DNA from 3 places in the Streptomyces sp. NPDC006197 genome. Region 1 is predicted to be linked to each of the others. Evidence: predicted binding sites of a transcription regulator. Region 1 holds the regulator's gene; each other region holds the start of a gene.
The links. Region 1 encodes HrcA, which represses chaperone genes, less so after heat shock. Its sites were predicted from a motif close to TTNGCACTCNGNNNNNCNGAGTGCNAA; they were not measured.

Region 1 (6,369 bases):
GGGGACGGTGTCGACGACGAAGACGGGTGCGGTCATGAGGCGCTCCTGGGGGTGAACCCGGAAAGGTCGGAGAGGGCGGTGTCGAGTTCGGCGGCCAGCACCTCGACCAGCTGCCCGGCGGGGAGTTCCCGGGCGAGGCGGTGGCCCTGGCCGGCCCACAGGGCCATGCCCTGGGCGTCGCCGGCGGCAGCGGCGGCCTTGCGGAGCGGGGCGGTGAGGTGGTGGACCTCGGGGTAGGCGGCGGGGGCGTACGGCCCGTGCTCGCGCATGAAGCGGTTGACGAGGCCGCGCGCCGGGCGCCCCGAGAAGGCCCGGGTGAGGGCGGTCCGGGTGAACAGCGGGTCCGTCAGGGCCTGCTTGTGCAGCGGGTGGGCGCCCGACTCGGGGCAGCCGAGGAAGGCGGTGCCGAGCTGGGCGGCGTCGGCCCCGGCGGCGAGGACGGCCGCGATCTGCGCGCCGCGCATGATGCCGCCGGCGGCGACGATCGGCAGCGCGACGGTCTCCCGGACCTGGGTGACGAGGGTGAGGAGCCCGGTGCCGGGGGCGCCTTCGTCGGCCGGGTCGTCGCGGTGCGTGCCCTGGTGGCCGCCGGCCTCGACGCCCTGGACGCAGACGGCGTCGGCGCCGGCCCGCTGCGCGGCGAGGGCCTCGTCGGCGGAGGTGACGGTGACGATCGTGTACGTGCCGACGCGGTCGAAGGCGTGGAAGGTCTCCCTCGCGGGGCAGCCGAAGGTGAAGGAGACGACGGGGACCGGGTCCTCCAGGAGGATGGCCAGCTTGGCGTCGTAGGCGTCGTCGCGGGAGTCGTCGGTCTCGCCGAGCGGGGTGTCGTACCAGGTTGCCTCGCCCGCGAGCTGGTGGCGGTAGACCTCGACGGCGGCGGGGTCGGCGGGCCGCCCGTCCTGCGGCATGAAGAGGTTGACCCCGAAGGGGCGGGCGGTGAGCCCGCGCACCCGCTTGATCTCCTGGTACAGGCCTCCGGCCGTCTTGTACCCGGCGGCGAGGAAGCCGAGCGCCCCGGCCTCGCAGACGGCCCCGACGAGCTCGGGACAGGAGGCGCCACCCGCCATGGGGGCCTGCACGATCGGAAACCGAGAGAGATCGTTCAGTGCGGTGGTGGACATATGGGCATCGTGCCATGCCGCGGGGACGGACATGGAAAGGGGCGGTATCCATGAATGGATACCGCCCCTTTCCACACATACAGGCTTACCGCCCGTTGAACGCGTCCTTCAAGCGCGAGAACAACCCCTGCTGCCCCGGCTGGAACTGCCCCGTGGGGCGTTCCTCGCCGCGCAGCTTGGCCAGTTCGCGCAGGAGGCGCTCCTGCTCCGCGTCGAGCTTGTTCGGGGTCGTCACCTCGACGTGCACGATCAGGTCGCCCCGGCCGTTGCCCCGCAGGTGCGTGACGCCGCGCCCGTGCAGCGGGATCGACTGGCCGGACTGCGTGCCCGGGCGGATGTCGATCTCCTCGACGCCGTCGAGGGTCTGCAGCGGCACCTTGGTGCCGAGCGCGCCCGCCGTCATCGGGATGGTGACCGTGCAGTGCAGGTCGTCGCCGCGCCGCTGGAAGACCTCGTGCGGGGTCTCGTGGATCTCGACGTACAGGTCGCCGGCGGGGCCGCCGCCGGGGCCGACCTCGCCCTCGCCCGCGAGCTGGATGCGGGTGCCGTTGTCGACACCGGCCGGGATCTTGACCGTGAGGGTGCGGCGGGACCGCACGCGGCCGTCGCCGGCGCACTCGGGGCACGGCGTCGGGACGACCGTGCCGAAGCCCTGGCACTGCGGGCAGGGGCGGGAGGTCATGACCTGGCCGAGGAACGACCGGGTGACCTGGGAGACCTCGCCGCGGCCGCGGCACATGTCACAGGTCTGCGCGGAGGTGCCGGGCGCGGCACCCTCACCCGAACAGGTGGTGCAGACGACGGCCGTGTCGACCTGGATGTCCTTGGTGGTGCCGAAGGCCGCCTCGTTGAGGTCGATCTCCAGGCGGATCATGGCGTCCTGGCCGCGGCGGGTGCGCGAGCGCGGGCCGCGCTGCGAGGCCGTGCCGAAGAAGGCGTCCATGATGTCGGAGAAGTTGCCGAAGCCGCCCGCTCCGAAGCCGCCGCCCGCGCCACCTCCGCCGGAGGCCGAGAGCGGGTCGCCGCCGAGGTCGTAGACCTGCTTCTTCTGCGGGTCCGAGAGGACCTCGTAGGCGGCGTTGATCTCCTTGAAGCGTTCCTGCGTCTTCGGATCGGGATTGACGTCCGGGTGCAGCTCGCGCGCGAGCCTCCGGAAGGCCTTCTTGATCTCGTCCTGGGACGCGTCGCGGCGCACGCCGAGTACGGCGTAGTAGTCCGTGGCCACTTACGACTCCGCCAGGATCTGTCCGACGTAACGTGCCACTGCGCGTACCGCTCCCATCGTTCCGGGGTAGTCCATGCGGGTCGGTCCGACCACGCCGAGTTTGGCGACTGCCTCGCCGCCCGAACCGTAGCCGACCGAGACGACGGACGTGGAGCTCAGCCCCTCGTGGGCGTTCTCGTGCCCGATCCGTACGGTCATGCCCGATTCCTTGGCCTCGCCGAGCAGCTTGAGGAGCACGACCTGCTCCTCCAGGGCTTCCAGGACGGGCCTGATCATCAGGGGGAAGTCGTGTCCGAAGCGGGCGAGATTGGCGGTGCCGCCGATCATCAGCCGCTCCTCGTGCTCCTCGACGAGCGTTTCGAGGAGGGTCGCGAGCACGGTCGAGACCGTGGCGCGGTCCTCGGCCTCCTCGAAGGACTCCGGGAGGTCCTGCACCAGCTGCGGCACGTCGGCGAACCGGCGGCCGACGACCCGGCTGTTGAGCCGGGCCCTCAGGTCGGCGAGCGAGGTCTCGCCGAAGGGCGCGGGGCAGTCGACGACGCGCTGCTCGACCCGGCCGGTGTCCGTGATGAGGACGAGCATCAGGCGGGCGGGTGCCAGCGAGAGCAGCTCCACGTGCCGGACGGTCGAGCGGGTCAGCGAGGGGTACTGGACGACGGCGACCTGGCGGGTCAGCTGGGCCAGCAGTCGCACCGTACGCCCGACGACGTCGTCGAGGTCGACGGCTCCGTCGAGGAAGTTGTGGATGGCCCGCCGCTCGGGCGTCGACAGCGGCTTGACGCCGGCGAGCCGGTCGACGAAGAGGCGGTAGCCCTTGTCGGTCGGGATCCGGCCGGCGCTGGTGTGAGGCTGGGCGATGTACCCCTCCTCCTCCAGGACCGCCATGTCGTTGCGGACGGTGGCGGGCGACACGCCGAGCTTGTGGCGCTCGGTGAGCGCCTTGGAGCCGACCGGCTCCTCCGTCCCGACGTAGTCCTGGACGATGGCGCGCAGGACCTCGAGTCTGCGTTCGCTGAGCATCGTGCGCACCTCCAGCTGGCGTCGTCGTTCCGGTTGCTCCGCTTTTGGCACTCGCCCTGTCCGAGTGCCAGCGATCCCCCGGTCAGTGTACGGCGGCGGGCATCGCTCCTGGCAAGGAGGCGGCGCCCGCACCGGCTAGCGTCGCCCCATGGAGATGGATTGGGAAGCGTACGGATGGGAGCGGCTCCAGGACGGGGTGGGCCGGCGACGGCTGCCCGGCTGGGACGCCACGGTGGGGCTGGTCCTGGGCACACGGGCGGTTCTGCTGTACGACACGGGGTCCTCGCTCGCGGAGGGCGCCGAGCTGCGGGCACAGGTGGCGGCGCTCACGGGCGGCCGGAAGGTGACGCACATCGCACTCAGCCACCCCCACTTCGACCACGTCCTCGGCACGGCGGCCTTCGCCGGGGCGGAGGTCTTCGGCGCGGTGGGCTCGGACGAGCTCATGCGCGGGGCCAGGGCCCGGGAGGAGCTGTACGAGGACGCCGTACGGCAAGGGGTCGATCCGCGGGCGGCGACGGAGGCGACGGACGCCCTGGTGGCCCCCCGGCACGTGGTCACGGGCGAGTGGACGCTCGACCTGGGCGGCCGCCAGGTCCTCCTGGCGAACGTGGGCCCCGGCCACACGCGCCACGACCTGGCGCTCTGCGTCCCGGGCCCGCGCGAGATCGTCTTCTGCGGCGACCTGGTGGAGGAGTCGGGCGAGCCGCAGGCGGGCCCGGACGCGATCCCTTCCCGCTGGCCGGACGCCCTGGACCGGCTGCTCGCCCTGGGCGGCGAGGAGGCGGCGTACGTGCCGGGGCACGGGGCGGTGGTGGACGCCGCGTTCGTCCGGGCGCAGCGCGATGAACTGGCACGCCGCTTCGGCGTGGCATAACGTCGCCCAAATGCGTGGCCGCGTCCCGGACCTGACGCCGTCTCGGCCGCGCGCCCACGGAGGAGACCCCCTGCCGCCGCGCCCGGACGGAACGGAACCCATGCGCAGCTACAACCCGGACCTGACGCCGCCTTGGAAGAAGTCGGCGCCCGTCCCGGAGGTCCCGGCGGACCCCGACCTGGTCGTAGAAGAAGTCACCACGGGCTTCTGCGGGGCGGTGATCCGCTGCGAGGCGGGCACCGTGACCCTGGAGGACCGCTTCGGCAAGCACCGGGTCTTCCCGCTGGAACCGCGCGGCTTCCTCCTGGAGGGCAAGGTCGTGACCCTGGTCCGCCCGGCGTCCGGCGGGCCGGTGCGCCCCACCCGTACGGCCTCCGGCTCGATCGCGGTCCCGGGCGCACGCGCGCGCGTGGCACGGGCGGGCCGGATCTACGTCGAAGGCCGCCACGACGCGGAGCTCGTGGAGCGGGTCTGGGGCGACGACCTGCGGATCGAGGGCGTGGTCGTGGAGTACCTGGAGGGCGTCGACGACCTGCCGGCGATCGTCGCGGAGTTCGCCCCGGGGCCGGACGCCCGGCTCGGCGTCCTGGTGGACCACCTGGTCCCGGGCTCGAAGGAGTCGAGGATCGCCGCGCAGGTGACCTCCCCGGACGTCCTGGTCGTCGGCCACCCGTACATCGACGTCTGGGAGGCGGTGAAACCGTCCTCCCTGGGCATCCGCGCGTGGCCGCGGGTCCCCAGGGGCCAGGACTGGAAGACGGGCGTCTGCCAGGCCCTGGGCTGGCCCTCGGACAACACGGGCGCGGTCTGGCAGGCGATCCTCAAGCGCGTCCACTCCTACCGGGACCTGGAGCCGGAGCTGCTGGGCGCCGTGGAACACCTGATCGACCACGTGACGGCGCCGTAAGCCCCGCGGCGCAATCGCCCGCCCCCTGCCCCCCCGTGTGGGCGCGCCCGACGGGGCGGTGCTCCCCGCCCCCCGTGTGGGCAATCGTCCCGCTGGGGCGGGACGGGTGGGCACACGGGACGGCGCGCTCAGCGGCGCCTCCGCGTTCCGCGCCTGGACCCGCACCCCAGCGGCGGCGCACAACCCGGTGCGGGTCAGGGCGCAGGAGCCTCTGGCGCCGGCAAGGGGCGCCGTCCGTTGTGCCCACCCGTTCCGCCCCAGCGGAACGATTGCCCACAACGGAGGAGGCGCGGGCGGGCCCCGCGGACGGCCCCTCAGTCCACCAGGTCCCGCACCACCGCGTCCGCCAGCAAGCGCCCCCGCAGCGTCAGCACGGCCCGCCCGCCCGCGTAGGGCTCGGGCGCGAGGAGCCCGTCGGCCAAGGCGCGCTCGGCCGCGGCGAGGCCCTGAGGACGCAGGATGTCCAGCGGGCACCCCTCCCGCAGCCGCAGTTCGAGGAGCACCCGCTCCACCCGCCGGTCCTCGTCCGACAGCAGCTCCCGCCCGGCACCCGGCGACCGGCCGTCCGCGAGCGCCGCCGCGTACGCGCCGGGATGCTTCACGTTCCACCAGCGGACGCCGCCCACGTGGGAGTGCGCCCCGGGCCCGGCCCCCCACCAGTCGGCGCCGCGCCAGTACAGCTCGTTGTGGAGGCAGCGGCCGGCCTCGGAGGTGGCCCAGTTGGAGACCTCGTACCACTGGAAACCGGCCCCGGACAGCACGTCCTCCGCGATCAGGTAGCGGTCGGCGTGGACGTCGTCGTCGGTCATGGGCACCTCGCCGCGCCGGATCCGCCGCGCCAGCTGCGTACCCTCCTCGACGATCAGCGCGTAGGCGCTGACGTGATCCGGCCCGGCGCCGATCGCGGCCTCTAGCGAGGCCCGCCAGTCGTCGTCGGACTCCCCCGGCGTGCCGTAGATGAGATCGAGGTTGACGTGCTCGAACCCGGCGGCCCGCGCCTCGCCGACGCACGCCTCGGGCCGCCCGGGGGTGTGCGTACGGTCGAGGATCTTCAGGACGTGCTGCCGGGCGCTCTGCATGCCGAAGGAGATGCGGTTGAAGCCGCCGGCGCGCAGCTCGGCGAGGTAGGCGGGGTCGACGGAGTCCGGGTTGGCCTCCGTCGTCACCTCGGCGTCGTCCGCGAGCCCGAACTCGTCCCGGACGGCACCGAGCATCC
Region 2 (6,369 bases), on a different contig from region 1:
AGCACCCGCAGAATATTTTTCGAACCCGTTCAACTCCCCCTCCGGCGCCCGACCGGAAAACCCTCCCGGCGATGACCGAGAACGGCCCTTTCCCGGCCCTGGAGGCCCCCGCCCGACCACCGGCGACCCCCTCCCCTCCCCCACCCCCGGCATCCGCCCACGAGGCCACCCAGGCCCCGCCTGCCGGGTCTCCACACCACCTCCGACCTGGGCTTTTACCCCAACTCCCCGTATTCTTGGGGGACTCGGAGGGGAGATCCACATGAGCCAGACCGACCGCACCATCCGCACCGTCGACGACGTCCTCACCCTGCTCGACGGCCTGTTCTCGCCCGGCGCCGACCGCTGGACGGAGGGCGGGGCCGAGTGGTGGGACGGTTTCTACGCGGACCGGGACAAGCCCGTGCCGTTCTTCGTCGCCAAGCCCGACGAGAACCTCGTGGCGTACGTCGAGCAGGGCCTGCTCCCGGCCGGCGGCCGGGTGCTCGACCTCGGCTGCGGGCCCGGCCGGAACGCCCTCCACCTCGCCTCGGGCGGCTTCGACGTGACCGCGGTCGACCTCTCGCCCACCGCGATCGCCTGGGCGGAGGAACGGGCCGCCGAGACGGGCGCCGAGAACGTCCGGTTCCTGTGCGGCGACGCCTTCACCGCGCCCCTCGACGGGCCGTACGACCTCGTCTACGACTCCGGCTGCTTCCACCACCTGCCCCCGCACCGCCGCGTCACCTACCTCGCCCTCCTCGACCGCGTCCTCGCCCCCGGCGGCCACTTCGCGCTCACCGCGTTCGCGGCCGGCGAGGGCGGCATGGGCTCCGAGCTCCCGGACGCCGAGTTCTACCGGAAGGGCCGCCTGGAGGGCGGACTCGCCTACACCGACACCTCGCTCCGCGCGATCTTCGCCCACCTCACGGAGATCGAGCTGCGCCGCATGCACGCGCAGACCGCCGACTCCCCGGTCTTCGGCGAGTCCTTCCTCTGGACGGCCCTCTTCCGGCGCTGACCCCGCCGGGGGCTCACCGCATCCCCTCCAGGTGCTCCGCCAGCCGGTCGTACTGCTCCCTCACCCCCGCCTCCATGCCCGCCGCCAGCGCCTGGTCCCGGATCTCGTTCGAGGGCCAGAAGGAGGTGCTGGTCAGGGCCGTGCCGCCGTCGGGGGTCGCGTCGAAGGTGAGGGTCACGCGGACGTGCCCGGCGTCCGGCATCTGCTCGAAGACCTCCGTGTAGTCGAGCCGCTCCGCCGGGACGACGTCCTCGTACGTGCCGGAGAAGACGATCTCCTGACCGCCCGGCCCGGTCTGGCCCCAGCGCCAGGCGCCGCCCACCCGCAGGTCGATGTCGACGACGGACGTGGTCAGCCCGGCTCCCCCGTACCACTCCCGTACGTGCTCGGGCCGGGTCCAGGCCTCCCAGACGCGGGCCGGCGGGGCGTCGAACGTGCGGGTGACGACCAGTTCGCGATCGGCCGGCGTCGTGAGGAGGGTGACCATGGTTCCGATCCCTTCCCGGGGGAGTCCCGCCCCTTCCAGCATCCGCCGAACGCCCGAGGGCGGCACCCCCACCAGGGGGTGCCGCCCTCGTTCGCGTTCAGCGATGGACTGCCGATCCGTCAGGATCAGAAGTCCATGTCACCGCCCGGCATGCCGCCGCCGGCCGGCGCGGCGGCCTTCTCCGGCTTGTCGGCGATGACGGCCTCGGTGGTGAGGAACAGCGCGGCGATCGACGCGGCGTTCTGCAGCGCGGAGCGCGTGACCTTGGCCGGGTCGATGATGCCCTCGGCGATGAGGTCGACGTACTCGTTGGTCGCGGCGTTCAGGCCGTGGCCGACGGGCAGGTTGCGGACCTTCTCCGCCACGACGCCGCCCTCGAGGCCGGCGTTGACGGCGATCTGCTTCAGCGGGGCCTCGAGGGCCAGCTTCACGATGTTCGCACCCGTGGCCTCGTCGCCCGACAGGTCGGCCTCGAGCTTCTCGAAGACGTTCGACGCCTGGAGCAGGGCCACGCCACCGCCGGCGACGATGCCCTCCTCGACGGCCGCCTTCGCGTTGCGAACGGCGTCCTCGATGCGGTGCTTGCGCTCCTTGAGCTCGACCTCGGTCGCGGCACCGGCCTTGATGACGGCCACGCCGCCGGCCAGCTTCGCAAGGCGCTCCTGGAGCTTCTCGCGGTCGTAGTCCGAGTCGGAGTTCTCGATCTCGGCGCGGATCTGGTTCACGCGACCGGCGACCTGGTCGCTGTCACCGGCACCGTCGACGATGGTGGTCTCGTCCTTGGTGATGACGACCTTGCGGGCGCGGCCCAGCAGGTCCAGGCCGGCGTTCTCGAGCTTGAGGCCGACCTCCTCGGAGATGACCGTGCCGCCCGTGAGGATGGCGATGTCGTTCAGCATCGCCTTGCGGCGGTCGCCGAAGCCCGGGGCCTTGACGGCGACGGACTTGAAGGTGCCGCGGATCTTGTTGACGACCAGGGTCGACAGGGCCTCGCCCTCGACGTCCTCGGCGATGATCAGCAGCGGCTTGCCCGACTGCATGACCTTCTCCAGGAGCGGGAGCAGGTCCTTCACGGAGGAGATCTTGGAGTTGACGATCAGGAGGTAGGGGTCGTCGAGCGACGCCTCCATGCGCTCCATGTCGGTGGCGAAGTACGCCGAGATGTAGCCCTTGTCGAAGCGCATGCCCTCGGTGAGCTCCAGCTCCAGACCGAAGGTCTGGGACTCCTCGACGGTGATGACGCCTTCCTTGCCGACCTTGTCCATCGCCTCGGCGATGAGCTCGCCGATCTGGGTGTCGGCGGCGGAGATGGAGGCCGTGGAAGCGATCTGCTCCTTGGTCTCGACATCCTTCGCCTGCTCGAGCAGGGCGCCGGAGACGGCCTCGACGGCCTTCTCGATGCCGCGCTTGAGGGCCATCGGGTTGGCACCGGCGGCGACGTTGCGGAGGCCCTCGCGGACGAGCGCCTGGGCGAGGACGGTGGCGGTGGTCGTACCGTCGCCGGCGACGTCGTCCGTCTTCTTGGCGACTTCCTTGACCAGCTCGGCGCCGATCTTCTCGTACGGGTCCTCGAGCTCGATCTCCTTGGCGATGGAGACACCATCGTTGGTGATCGTGGGGGCACCCCACTTCTTCTCGAGGACGACGTTGCGGCCCTTGGGGCCGAGGGTGACCTTGACGGCGTCAGCGAGCTGGTTCATGCCGCGCTCGAGACCGCGCCGGGCCTCCTCGTCGAACGCGATGATCTTGGCCATGTGAAGTGGTCCTCCCGGACATGGGGTGGATAACGCTCCAGGACCGCGCCGACGCCCGCGACGGACGGCCTCCGCGACTCCGCGTGGTTCCTTGCCCCACCCGGCCGGCGGCCTCGTCTGCCCGATCCTCGTAGCACTCTCACCTTCCGAGTGCTAACGCCAATGATTAGCACTCGCCCTATGAGAGTGCAAGCGACTCTCGAGTTTCGGGAGGTGGATCAGGGGGTGGATCCAGAGGTGGACCGAGGGAGGGCCGGGAACGCGCGAGGGGTCCGCATCCCCTCAGGGATGCGGACCCCTCGACGGCGTTGCGTCGGTGGCCGATCGCGCCGCGCTCAGACGGCGAGCTTGACCATGTCCGCCTGCGGACCCTTCTGGCCCTGCGAGATCTCGAACTCGACCCGCTGGCCCTCTTCGAGGCTGCGGTAGCCATCCATCTGGATCGCGCTGTAGTGGACGAAAACATCCGCACCACCGTCTACCGCGATGAAGCCGTAGCCCTTCTCCGCGTTGAACCACTTGACGGTGCCCTGAGCCATGCCTAACTCCCCTATTACTGGCCCTTGCGCGGGACCCGCACTTCGCGGACCCGGGTCAGACCTCTGCGCCGGAACGCGTCGACCGCGGCTGAATGTATCTGCCCAACTGCCCTCTGCAACAGGCCATTCGACCGAGAATTCTGGGCATGGCGGAAAGGGGAATTGGGGAGAATCCCCTGGATCACGGGGCAAGTCGGGCCCGGCAAAGCGTGCAGAAGGTACACAACGCGCACGCACTTTGGCTGCTTCTTGTCGCGCGGAGACGCATTCTCATATGCGTCTGGCATGAGCAGCGGAGGGGACTTCCCCAACTCTACCGCGCTCAACCATGCAGAATTGCCCCTTCCGCTTATCGCGCGGAAGGGGCAATTCGTACTGACTGGTAAGGCTCAGCAGCCTCCGGCGACGGCCGGGATGATCGAGACGCCCGCGCCGGCCGGGGTGGCCGTCTCCAGGCCCTGCTCGAAGCGCACGTCGTCGTCGTTCACGTAGACGTTGACGAAGCGGCGCAGCTTGCCCTGGTCGTCCAGGACGCGGGCGGCGATGCCCGTGTGGTTCTTCTCCAGGTCGGCGATGACCTCGGCGAGGGTCGCGCCCTCGGCCTGGACCTCGGCCTGGCCGCCCGTGTAGGTGCGGAGGATGGTGGGGATGCGGACGTTCACGGCCATGTGTTCGTAACCTTTCAGAGCGCCAGGCCGGCGTCGCGGAACGCGTCCAGGCTCGGGCGGATGGTGGCGGTCGCCTGAGAGGTGTCGGCCACCGCGTCCAGGGTCTTGAGTCCGTCGCCGGTGTTGAGGACGACGGTGGTGAGGTCCGGGTCGATCAGACCCGCCTCGACGAGCTTCTTCGTCACGCCGACGGTCACGCCGCCCGCGGTCTCCGCGAAGATGCCCTCGGTCTGCGCGAGGAGCTTGATCGCGTCCACGACCTGCTCGTCGTTCACGTCCTCCACGGCGCCGCCGGTCCGGCGGGCGATGTCGAGGACGTAGGGGCCGTCGGCCGGGTTGCCGATGGCGAGCGACTTGGCGATGGTGTTCGGCTTCTGCGGCCGGACGACGTCGTGGCCGGCCTTGAAGGCGGCGGAGACCGGGGAGCAGCCCTCGGCCTGGGCGCCGAAGATCTTGTACGGCTTGTCCTCGACGAGGCCCAGCTTGATGAGCTCCTGCAGACCCTTGTCGATCTTCGTGAGCTGGGAGCCGGAGGCGATCGGGATGACGAGCTGGTCGGGGATGACCCAGCCGAGCTGCTCGCAGATCTCGTACGCGAGCGTCTTGGAGCCCTCGCCGTAGTACGGGCGGAGGTTGACGTTCACGAAGCCCCAGCCCTCGCCGAGCGGGTCGCCGATGAGCTCCGAGCAGAAGCGGTTGACGTCGTCGTAGTTGCCCTCGATGGCGACGAGGTCACCGCCGTAGACACCGGCCATGACGACCTTGCCCTGCTCCAGGTCGTGCGGGATGAACACGCAGGAGCGGAAGCCGGCGCGGGCGGCGGCGGCGCCGACGGCGCCGGCCAGGTTGCCGGTGGAGGAGCAGGAGAGGGTGGTGAAGCCGAAGGCGCGGGCGGCTTCGAGGGCCTGGGCGACGACCCGGTCCTTGAAGGAGTGGGTCGGGTTGCCGGAGTCGTCCTTGACGAAGAGCTTGCCGGGGGCGACGCCGATCTCGCGGGCGAGGTTGTCGGCCTGGACGAGCTTGGTCCAGCCGGGGTTCAGGTTCGGCTTCTCGGCGACGTCGGCGGGGACGGGCAGCAGCGGGGCGTAGCGCCAGATGTTGGCGGGGCCGGCCTCGATCTGCTTGCGCAGCGCCTCGGGGTCGCCGGTGGGAAGCTCGTACGCGACTTCGAGCGGTCCGAAACAGAGTTCGCAGGCGAAGATCGGGCCGAGCGGGAAGACCTCACCGCATTCGCGACAGGAGAGTCCGGACGCGGGACCGAGGTCGACGGTGGCGGGGGTAGCGGTCTGTACAGCCATGGAGGCGAGGCCCTTTCTCCTCATCTTTCCCATTGACGAATTTTTCGCCATGAGACGGATTTGGCACCTTCCCTAGCCGGGGACCTCGCGCAAACAAGCTGCGTCCGTCAGGACACCACTAGGGGTGGTGGCCGGGAGACGGGTGGGCGAGACAAACCGACTGGAGGGTTGCCGGGGCTTCAACGGGCCGTTTCCCTCTGCCCCTCTGGATGAGCGGTATTCGATTGTGAAGCGCGGTGGACTTTCGTTCCTGCGCTCCGACGCGGGCGGCACCCCGACGTGCATCGGGCATCCGCGTTGTTCAAGACTGTAACCGAAGGCCCGGAGGCGTGGACCGGCCGTCCGAACCGCGAGATGGAGATCAGGTGCTGGAAGAGGTGGAGCGCTGGCTGGACCGGCGGTCCTGGTCCGTGGCGGACAGGCCGCTGGAGCGGATCCTCGCCGCCAAGCGGAACACGAAGGTCAGCGTCGTCCTGCCGGCGCTGAACGAGGAGGCGACGGTCGGGGACATCGTCGCCGTGATCCGCCGCGAGCTGATGACGGAGGCGGTGCCGCTCGTCGACGAGCTGGTGGTGATCGACTCGGGTTCCACGGACCGCACGGCGGAGGTGGCCGCGGCCGCC
Region 3 (6,369 bases), on a different contig from region 1:
ACCCGCGACGACGGTTACGGCCTGGTCGCGTACGGCATGGGCGTCGCCCTGATCCTCTGGGTCACGGGGCTGACCGGCCTGGCGAAGGCCGTCGGCCACTACCGCTTCGCGGTGCGGCTCACCGCCCACCGCCCGCGGGCCGGCCGATCAGCATCGTCGGGGCTCCCGCGACCCGAGTGAGCAGCACCGTCGCCGCGTGGGGGCCCTTCGGCTTCACCTTGCGGCGGATCTCCTCGGGTTCGACCGCCGAACCGCGCTTCTTCACGGTGAGGGTGCCGACTTCGCGCTCCCGCAGCAGGGCCTTCAACTTCTTCAGGTTGAAGGGGAGTTCGTCGGTGATCTCGTACGCGGCGGCGTACGGGGTGGGGACGAGCGCGTCCGCCGTCACGTACGCGATCGTCTCGTCGATCAGGCCGCCGTCCAGCTCCTGGGCCACCTCGGCGACGAGATGCGCGCGGATCACGGCGCCGTCCGGCTCGTACAGATAGCGGCCGACCGGGCGGACCGCCGGATCGGGCAGCCCCCGGCCGGTGAGCCCGGCGCCGGAGGGCAGCAGCGTGGCCCGGCGGGCGCCCGGCTCCGTGCCGAACCAGAGCACGGCCTCCTTCACGTCCCCGCCGTCCGAGATCCACTCGGCCTCGGCCTCCTCGGGGACCGCCTCGTGCGGGATGCCCGGCGCCACCTTCAGGGCGGCGTGCGGCGCCCGGCGGGCCGCGTCGATCGCCCAGGAGAGCGGCGGGGAGTACGCCTCGGGGTCGAAGATCCTGCCCCGGCCGCCGCGCCGCGCCGGGTCGACGAAGACCGCGTCGTACGGGCTCGTGTCGATCTCGGTCACGTCCGCGCACCGCACCTCGATCAGCTCCGCGAGGCCGAGCGCCGCCGCGTTGGCCCGGACCGCCTCGGCGGTCAGCGGGTCCCGGTCGACGGCGAGGACGGAGATCCCGGCGCGGGCCAGGGCGATCGCGTCGCCGCCGATCCCGGAGCAGAGGTCCGCGACGCCGCGGACGCCGAGCGCCTTGAGCCGGGCCGCCCGGTACGTGCCGACCGAGGCGCGGGTCGACTGCTCGACGCCGTTGGGCGTGAAGTACATCCGGTACGCGTCCTCGGCGCCGAACTTCGCCACCGCCCGCTGCCGCAGCCGCGCCTGGCCGAGGGCCGCGGTGACGAGTTCGGCGGGGTGGTCGCGGCGCAGCCGGGAGGCGACCGCCAGCTCCTGGGCGGGGTCGTAGTCGCGCAGGGCGGCGAGGAGCGTCTGCCCCTCGGGGGTGAGCAGGGCGGCGAAGGAGGCGAGGTCGGTCACCCGCCCCATTCTGCGCCCCAGGGCGCCTGTGGGCCGCCCGGGGGACGGTGGGTGCGGTACGGCGGTGTCGTGGCTCGGAAGGGGCCCCGCGCTGACAGGATGCGGCGCCATGCAGCTCGTACGACAAAAGGATCAGATGATGGCAAAGGGTGTGCACCGCTCCCGCCGGACGCTCGGGGCGGCGCTCGCCGTGGCCGCCCTCGCCTCCGCCGCCACGGCCTGCTCCGGCAGTGCCGAACCCGAGCGCGGCGCACCCGCACCCGCCCCCGCCGCCGCCGGACAGCGGGGCCCGGTCGCCGGCGCCCTCAACGCGTACGTCGAGAGGGTCCGCGCGCGGCGCGCCGCCCGCGTGCTCGCCGCCAAGAAGTGGGGCCTCGCCAAACCCCCGCTCGAAGCGCCCGCCCCGCCCGCCGTCAAGCCGAAGATCACCACCCGCAAGGGCTTCGAGACGGACGGAGAGGGGCTGCCGCCCGTCTTCACCACCGTGCCGACCAAGCAGAAGGTCGTCTTCCTGACGATCGACGACGGCGCGGAGAAGGACCCCCGGCTGCTCACGATGATGAAGGAGCTGCGGATCCCCTACAGCGCCTTCCTCAGCGACTACGTCGTCAAGGACGACTACGGCTACTTCGCGAAGATGCAGAAGTCGCAGGAGTCCGGCGTCTCCCTGCACAACCACACCCTCCACCACCGCTACCTGCCCGCACTCTCGTACGGCGAGCAGAAGCACGAGATCTGCGGCATGCAGGACGTCATGGAGAAGCGGTTCGGCAAGCGGCCCCCGCTCTTCCGCCCGCCGTACGGCAACTACAACGAGGACACCCTGCGCGCCGCGAAGAGCTGCGGCGTCAAGGCCGTCCCGCTCTGGGCCGCCGAGGCCTTCCCCGACCACATGGAGTGGCGCGAGTGGGACCGGGACCTGCACCCCGGCGACATCGTGCTCACCCATTTCCGCGGCAAGGAGGACTGGAAGGGCACCATGCCGGACATGATCCGCCGTGTGATGAACGTGATCACGTCCAAGGGGTACGCGGTGGCGAAACTCGAGGACTACGTATGAGAGGACCACGTACGAAGGGGCCGCGTACGAGGAGGCCGCGTACGAGGTGGGTCGCCGCCCTCGCCGTGACGGGCGCGCTCCTCGCCCTCCCGGCCTGCGCCTCCTCGGTCGACCCGATCGAGCGGCTCGGCCGGAAGGCGGCGGAGCAGGTGCGTCCCCGCCCCTCGCCGGTCCAGCACGTACGGGCGGCGGTGGACGCGAAGCGCTGCGAAGGGGCCCGGGCGCCCCGTACGGTCACGCCACGGGACGATGAATTGGCACTCCGCTTGACCGAGTGCTAATCGCGGTCATAGTCTCGGCTCTGGCACTCCCCACTGGAGAGTGCCAACACAGCGACGGGCAGGTCCGGCACCCGCGACGACGGATCCACCTGGTCGCCACCTCAGACAGTTAACCCCGTGAGATCTCCGAAGGGGGAGGTCGGATCGTGACGACCACCAGCTCCAAGGTTGCCATCAAGCCGCTCGAGGACCGCATTGTGGTCCAGCCGCTCGACGCCGAGCAGACCACCGCCTCTGGCCTGGTCATTCCGGACACCGCCAAGGAGAAGCCCCAGGAGGGCGTCGTCCTGGCCGTGGGCCCGGGCCGCTTCGAGAACGGCGAGCGTCTGCCGCTCGACGTCAAGACCGGCGACATCGTGCTGTACAGCAAGTACGGCGGCACCGAGGTGAAGTACAGCGGCGAGGAGTACCTCGTCCTCTCGGCTCGCGACGTGCTCGCGATCGTCGAGAAGTAATTCTCCGAAGTACCGAAGTACCTGAAGCAGATGCTTTGAGCTGCGCCCCGAGGCCCCTTTCCCAGGCGCCCCGGGGCGCGGTTCGTTCCACCCGATTCCGAGAGGGCTGAACCGCTCCCATGGCGAAGATCCTGAAGTTCGACGAGGACGCCCGTCGCGCCCTTGAGCGCGGCGTCAACAAGCTTGCCGACACGGTGAAGGTGACGATCGGCCCCAAGGGCCGCAACGTCGTCATCGACAAGAAGTTCGGCGCCCCCACCATCACCAACGACGGTGTCACGATCGCCCGCGAGGTCGAGATCGAGGACCCGTACGAGAACCTCGGCGCCCAGCTCGTGAAGGAGGTGGCGACCAAGACCAACGACATCGCGGGTGACGGCACCACCACCGCCACCGTGCTCGCCCAGGCCCTGGTCCGCGAGGGTCTGCGCAACGTCGCCGCCGGCGCCTCCCCGGCCGCCCTGAAGAAGGGCATCGACGCCGCCGTCAAGGCCGTCTCCGAGGAGCTCCTGGCCACCGCGCGCCCGATCGACGACAAGTCCGACATCGCCGCCGTCGCCGCGCTCTCCGCGCAGGACCAGCAGGTCGGCGAGCTCATCGCCGAGGCGATGGACAAGGTCGGCAAGGACGGTGTCATCACCGTCGAGGAGTCCAACACCTTCGGCCTGGAGCTCGACTTCACCGAGGGCATGGCCTTCGACAAGGGCTACCTGTCCCCCTACATGGTGACCGACCAGGAGCGCATGGAGGCCGTCCTCGACGACCCGTACATCCTGATCCACCAGGGCAAGATCTCCTCGATCCAGGACCTGCTGCCCATCCTGGAGAAGGTCATCCAGGCCGGCGCCAGCAAGCCGCTCCTGATCATCGCCGAGGACGTCGAGGGCGAGGCCCTCTCCACCCTCGTCGTCAACAAGATCCGTGGCACCTTCAACGCCGTGGCCGTCAAGGCCCCCGGCTTCGGTGACCGCCGCAAGGCGATGCTCGGCGACATGGCCACCCTCACCGGTGCCACCGTCATCGCCGAGGAGGTCGGCCTCAAGCTCGACCAGGCCGGTCTCGACGTGCTGGGCACCGCCCGCCGCGTGACCATCACCAAGGACGACACCACCATCGTCGACGGTGGCGGCAACTCCGAGGACGTCGCGGGCCGCGTCAACCAGATCAAGGCCGAGATCGAGTCCACGGACTCCGACTGGGACCGCGAGAAGCTCCAGGAGCGCCTCGCGAAGCTCGCCGGCGGCGTCTGCGTGATCAAGGTCGGCGCCGCCACCGAGGTGGAGCTGAAGGAGAAGAAGCACCGTCTGGAGGACGCCATCTCCGCGACCCGCGCCGCGGTCGAGGAGGGCATCGTCTCCGGTGGTGGCTCCGCGCTCGTCCACGCCGTCAAGGTCCTCGAGGGCAACCTCGACAAGACCGGCGACGAGGCCACCGGTGTCGCCGTCGTCCGCCGCGCCGCCGTCGAGCCGCTGCGCTGGATCGCCGAGAACGCCGGCCTCGAGGGCTACGTCATCACCTCGAAGGTGGCGGAGCTGGAGAAGGGCAACGGCTTCAACGCCGCGACCGGCGAGTACGGCGACCTGGTCAAGGCCGGCGTCATCGACCCGGTGAAGGTGACGCGCTCCGCTCTGGAGAACGCCGCCTCGATCGCCTCCCTCCTCCTCACCACCGAGACCCTCGTGGTGGAGAAGAAGGAAGAGGAGCCGGCGGACCACGGCCACGGCCACGGTCACGGCCACTCCCACTGAGGCCTGTAGCCCGTAGCCGAGGCCCGGTGCTCCCGTCGCGGGAGCACCGGGCCTCGGTGTTTTCTCACGCCTCCACGGCTCCGAGCTGTTCCATGAGCCCGAGCAGGTCGTACTGCCACCAGCCCTCGACGGCCTTCCCGTCCTCCCGGAAGCGGTGGACGACCATCCCGGTCATGCTCACCTCCATCCCGGTCGGCTGGAGCCCCATGAAGTCGCCGACATGGGTGCCGTTCCAGGTCCAGCGCGTGCAGACCCGGTCGCCGTCGGCGATCTGGTCCTCGACGGTGAAGGTGAAGTCGAAGGCCGCCCGCCACATCTCGGCCTCGCGCCGCACCGCGTCCATGCCGTACGCGTCGTTCGGAGTGCTCGGATCGTGGTCGTGGTACCCCTCGGCGAACACCTCGTCCAGCGGCGGGAGCTCCCCGGGCTCCGAGAGCAGCTCGAAGAACCGGCGGGAGGCCGCCTTGTACATCTGCTCGTCCCGGACCACGTCCAGGTCGGTGAAGGTCGGCATCTCGTCACAGAGCGCGACCATCTCACGGAAGATCCGGTCGGTCTCGGGGAGCTGCGAATTGCGCATGGCCACGTCGTACGAGGGGAACTCGACGATCTCCACGACGTGAGAGGCGTCGGAACGGTCCTTGCCGACGATGCTGTGCGTCGCGGTCCGCTTCCCCTTGGTCTGCTCGACCCACCGGTCCATCAGCCGGTTCAGGTCGTCGACCCGGCTCGTCTTGCAGTCGATGATCTGTACGAAAGTCATGACGCCTCCCGACCGAGGTAGGACCCCTTCAGTCTAGGTTGGACGCATGGAGCGGGCAGGGGGAGAGCAGCGGCCGCCGATCACGGTCGACAACGGCTCGGGCGTCGTCGTCATCGGCGACGGAAACCACGTCGTGCGCGGCCCGGCACCGGCTTCCGTCCGCTCGGCGTACCGGGAACAGGTCCGCCGGATCGCTCCCCCCGAACTCGTCGGCCGCGAAGTGGAGTTGGCGGAACTCGCGGCGTTCTGCCTCGCCGATTCCGGCCCCGCGTACACCTGGTGGCGCGCCGAGGCCTGGGCGGGGAAGACGGCCCTCCTCTCCTGGTTCGCCCTCGACCCACCGCCGGGCGTCCGGATCGTCCCCTTCTTCGTCACGGCCCGGCTCGGCGCTCAGAACGACGTCGCCGCGTACGTGGACGTCGTCCTGGAGCAGCTGGCGGAGGTGGCGGGGGAGGGTCTCCCCGCACTCCTGACGGCCGCCACCCGCGAGGCCCACCTGTTGCGTCTGTACTCGTCGGCCGCGGAGTCCTGCGCCTCCCGCGGCGAACGGCTGGTCCTCCTCGTCGACGGCCTGGACGAGGACCGGGGCGTGACCACCGGCCCCGACGCCCACTCGATCGCCTCCCTCCTCCCGTACGACCTGCCCGTCATCGTCTCCGGCCGCCTCAACCCGCCGCTCCCGGCCGATGTGCCCGACGACCACCCGCTCCGCGACCCCGACGTCGTCCGGATCCTGGCCCCCTCCCCGAGGGCCCGCGCGAT

Region 2: the regulator HrcA is predicted to act here: its motif matches at 3,408-3,434, upstream of groL (chaperonin GroEL).
Region 3: the regulator HrcA is predicted to act here: its motif matches at 2,662-2,688, upstream of groES (co-chaperone GroES).

The regions. Positions count from the first base shown of each region.
Region 1 covers NZ_JBEXSZ010000091.1:7,941-14,309, forward strand. The annotation lists gene ABZ318_RS25505 (16S rRNA (uracil(1498)-N(3))-methyltransferase) at 1-36, opposite strand, end outside; gene ABZ318_RS25510 (nitronate monooxygenase) at 33-1,124, opposite strand; gene dnaJ (molecular chaperone DnaJ) at 1,210-2,349, opposite strand; gene hrcA (heat-inducible transcriptional repressor HrcA) at 2,350-3,369, opposite strand; gene ABZ318_RS25525 (MBL fold metallo-hydrolase) at 3,518-4,246, shown strand; gene ABZ318_RS25530 (DUF3097 domain-containing protein) at 4,347-5,153, shown strand; gene hemW (radical SAM family heme chaperone HemW) at 5,468-6,369, opposite strand, start outside.
Region 2 covers NZ_JBEXSZ010000068.1:27,844-34,212, forward strand. The annotation lists gene ABZ318_RS21705 (class I SAM-dependent methyltransferase) at 263-1,000, shown strand; gene ABZ318_RS21710 (SRPBCC domain-containing protein) at 1,014-1,487, opposite strand; gene groL (chaperonin GroEL) at 1,613-3,241, opposite strand; gene ABZ318_RS21720 (cold-shock protein) at 3,577-3,780, opposite strand; gene ABZ318_RS21725 (MoaD/ThiS family protein) at 4,170-4,448, opposite strand; gene thrC (threonine synthase) at 4,463-5,770, opposite strand; SAM riboswitch class I at 5,764-5,962, opposite strand; gene ABZ318_RS21735 (glucosyl-3-phosphoglycerate synthase) at 6,112-6,369, shown strand, end outside.
Region 3 covers NZ_JBEXSZ010000017.1:25,427-31,795, reverse strand. The annotation lists gene ABZ318_RS07940 (hypothetical protein) at 1-180, shown strand, start outside; gene ABZ318_RS07935 (class I SAM-dependent methyltransferase) at 119-1,309, opposite strand; gene ABZ318_RS07930 (polysaccharide deacetylase family protein) at 1,440-2,360, shown strand; gene ABZ318_RS07925 (hypothetical protein) at 2,357-2,641, shown strand; gene groES (co-chaperone GroES) at 2,788-3,096, shown strand; gene groL (chaperonin GroEL) at 3,216-4,844, shown strand; gene ABZ318_RS07910 (ester cyclase) at 4,909-5,607, opposite strand; gene ABZ318_RS07905 (hypothetical protein) at 5,654-6,369, shown strand, end outside.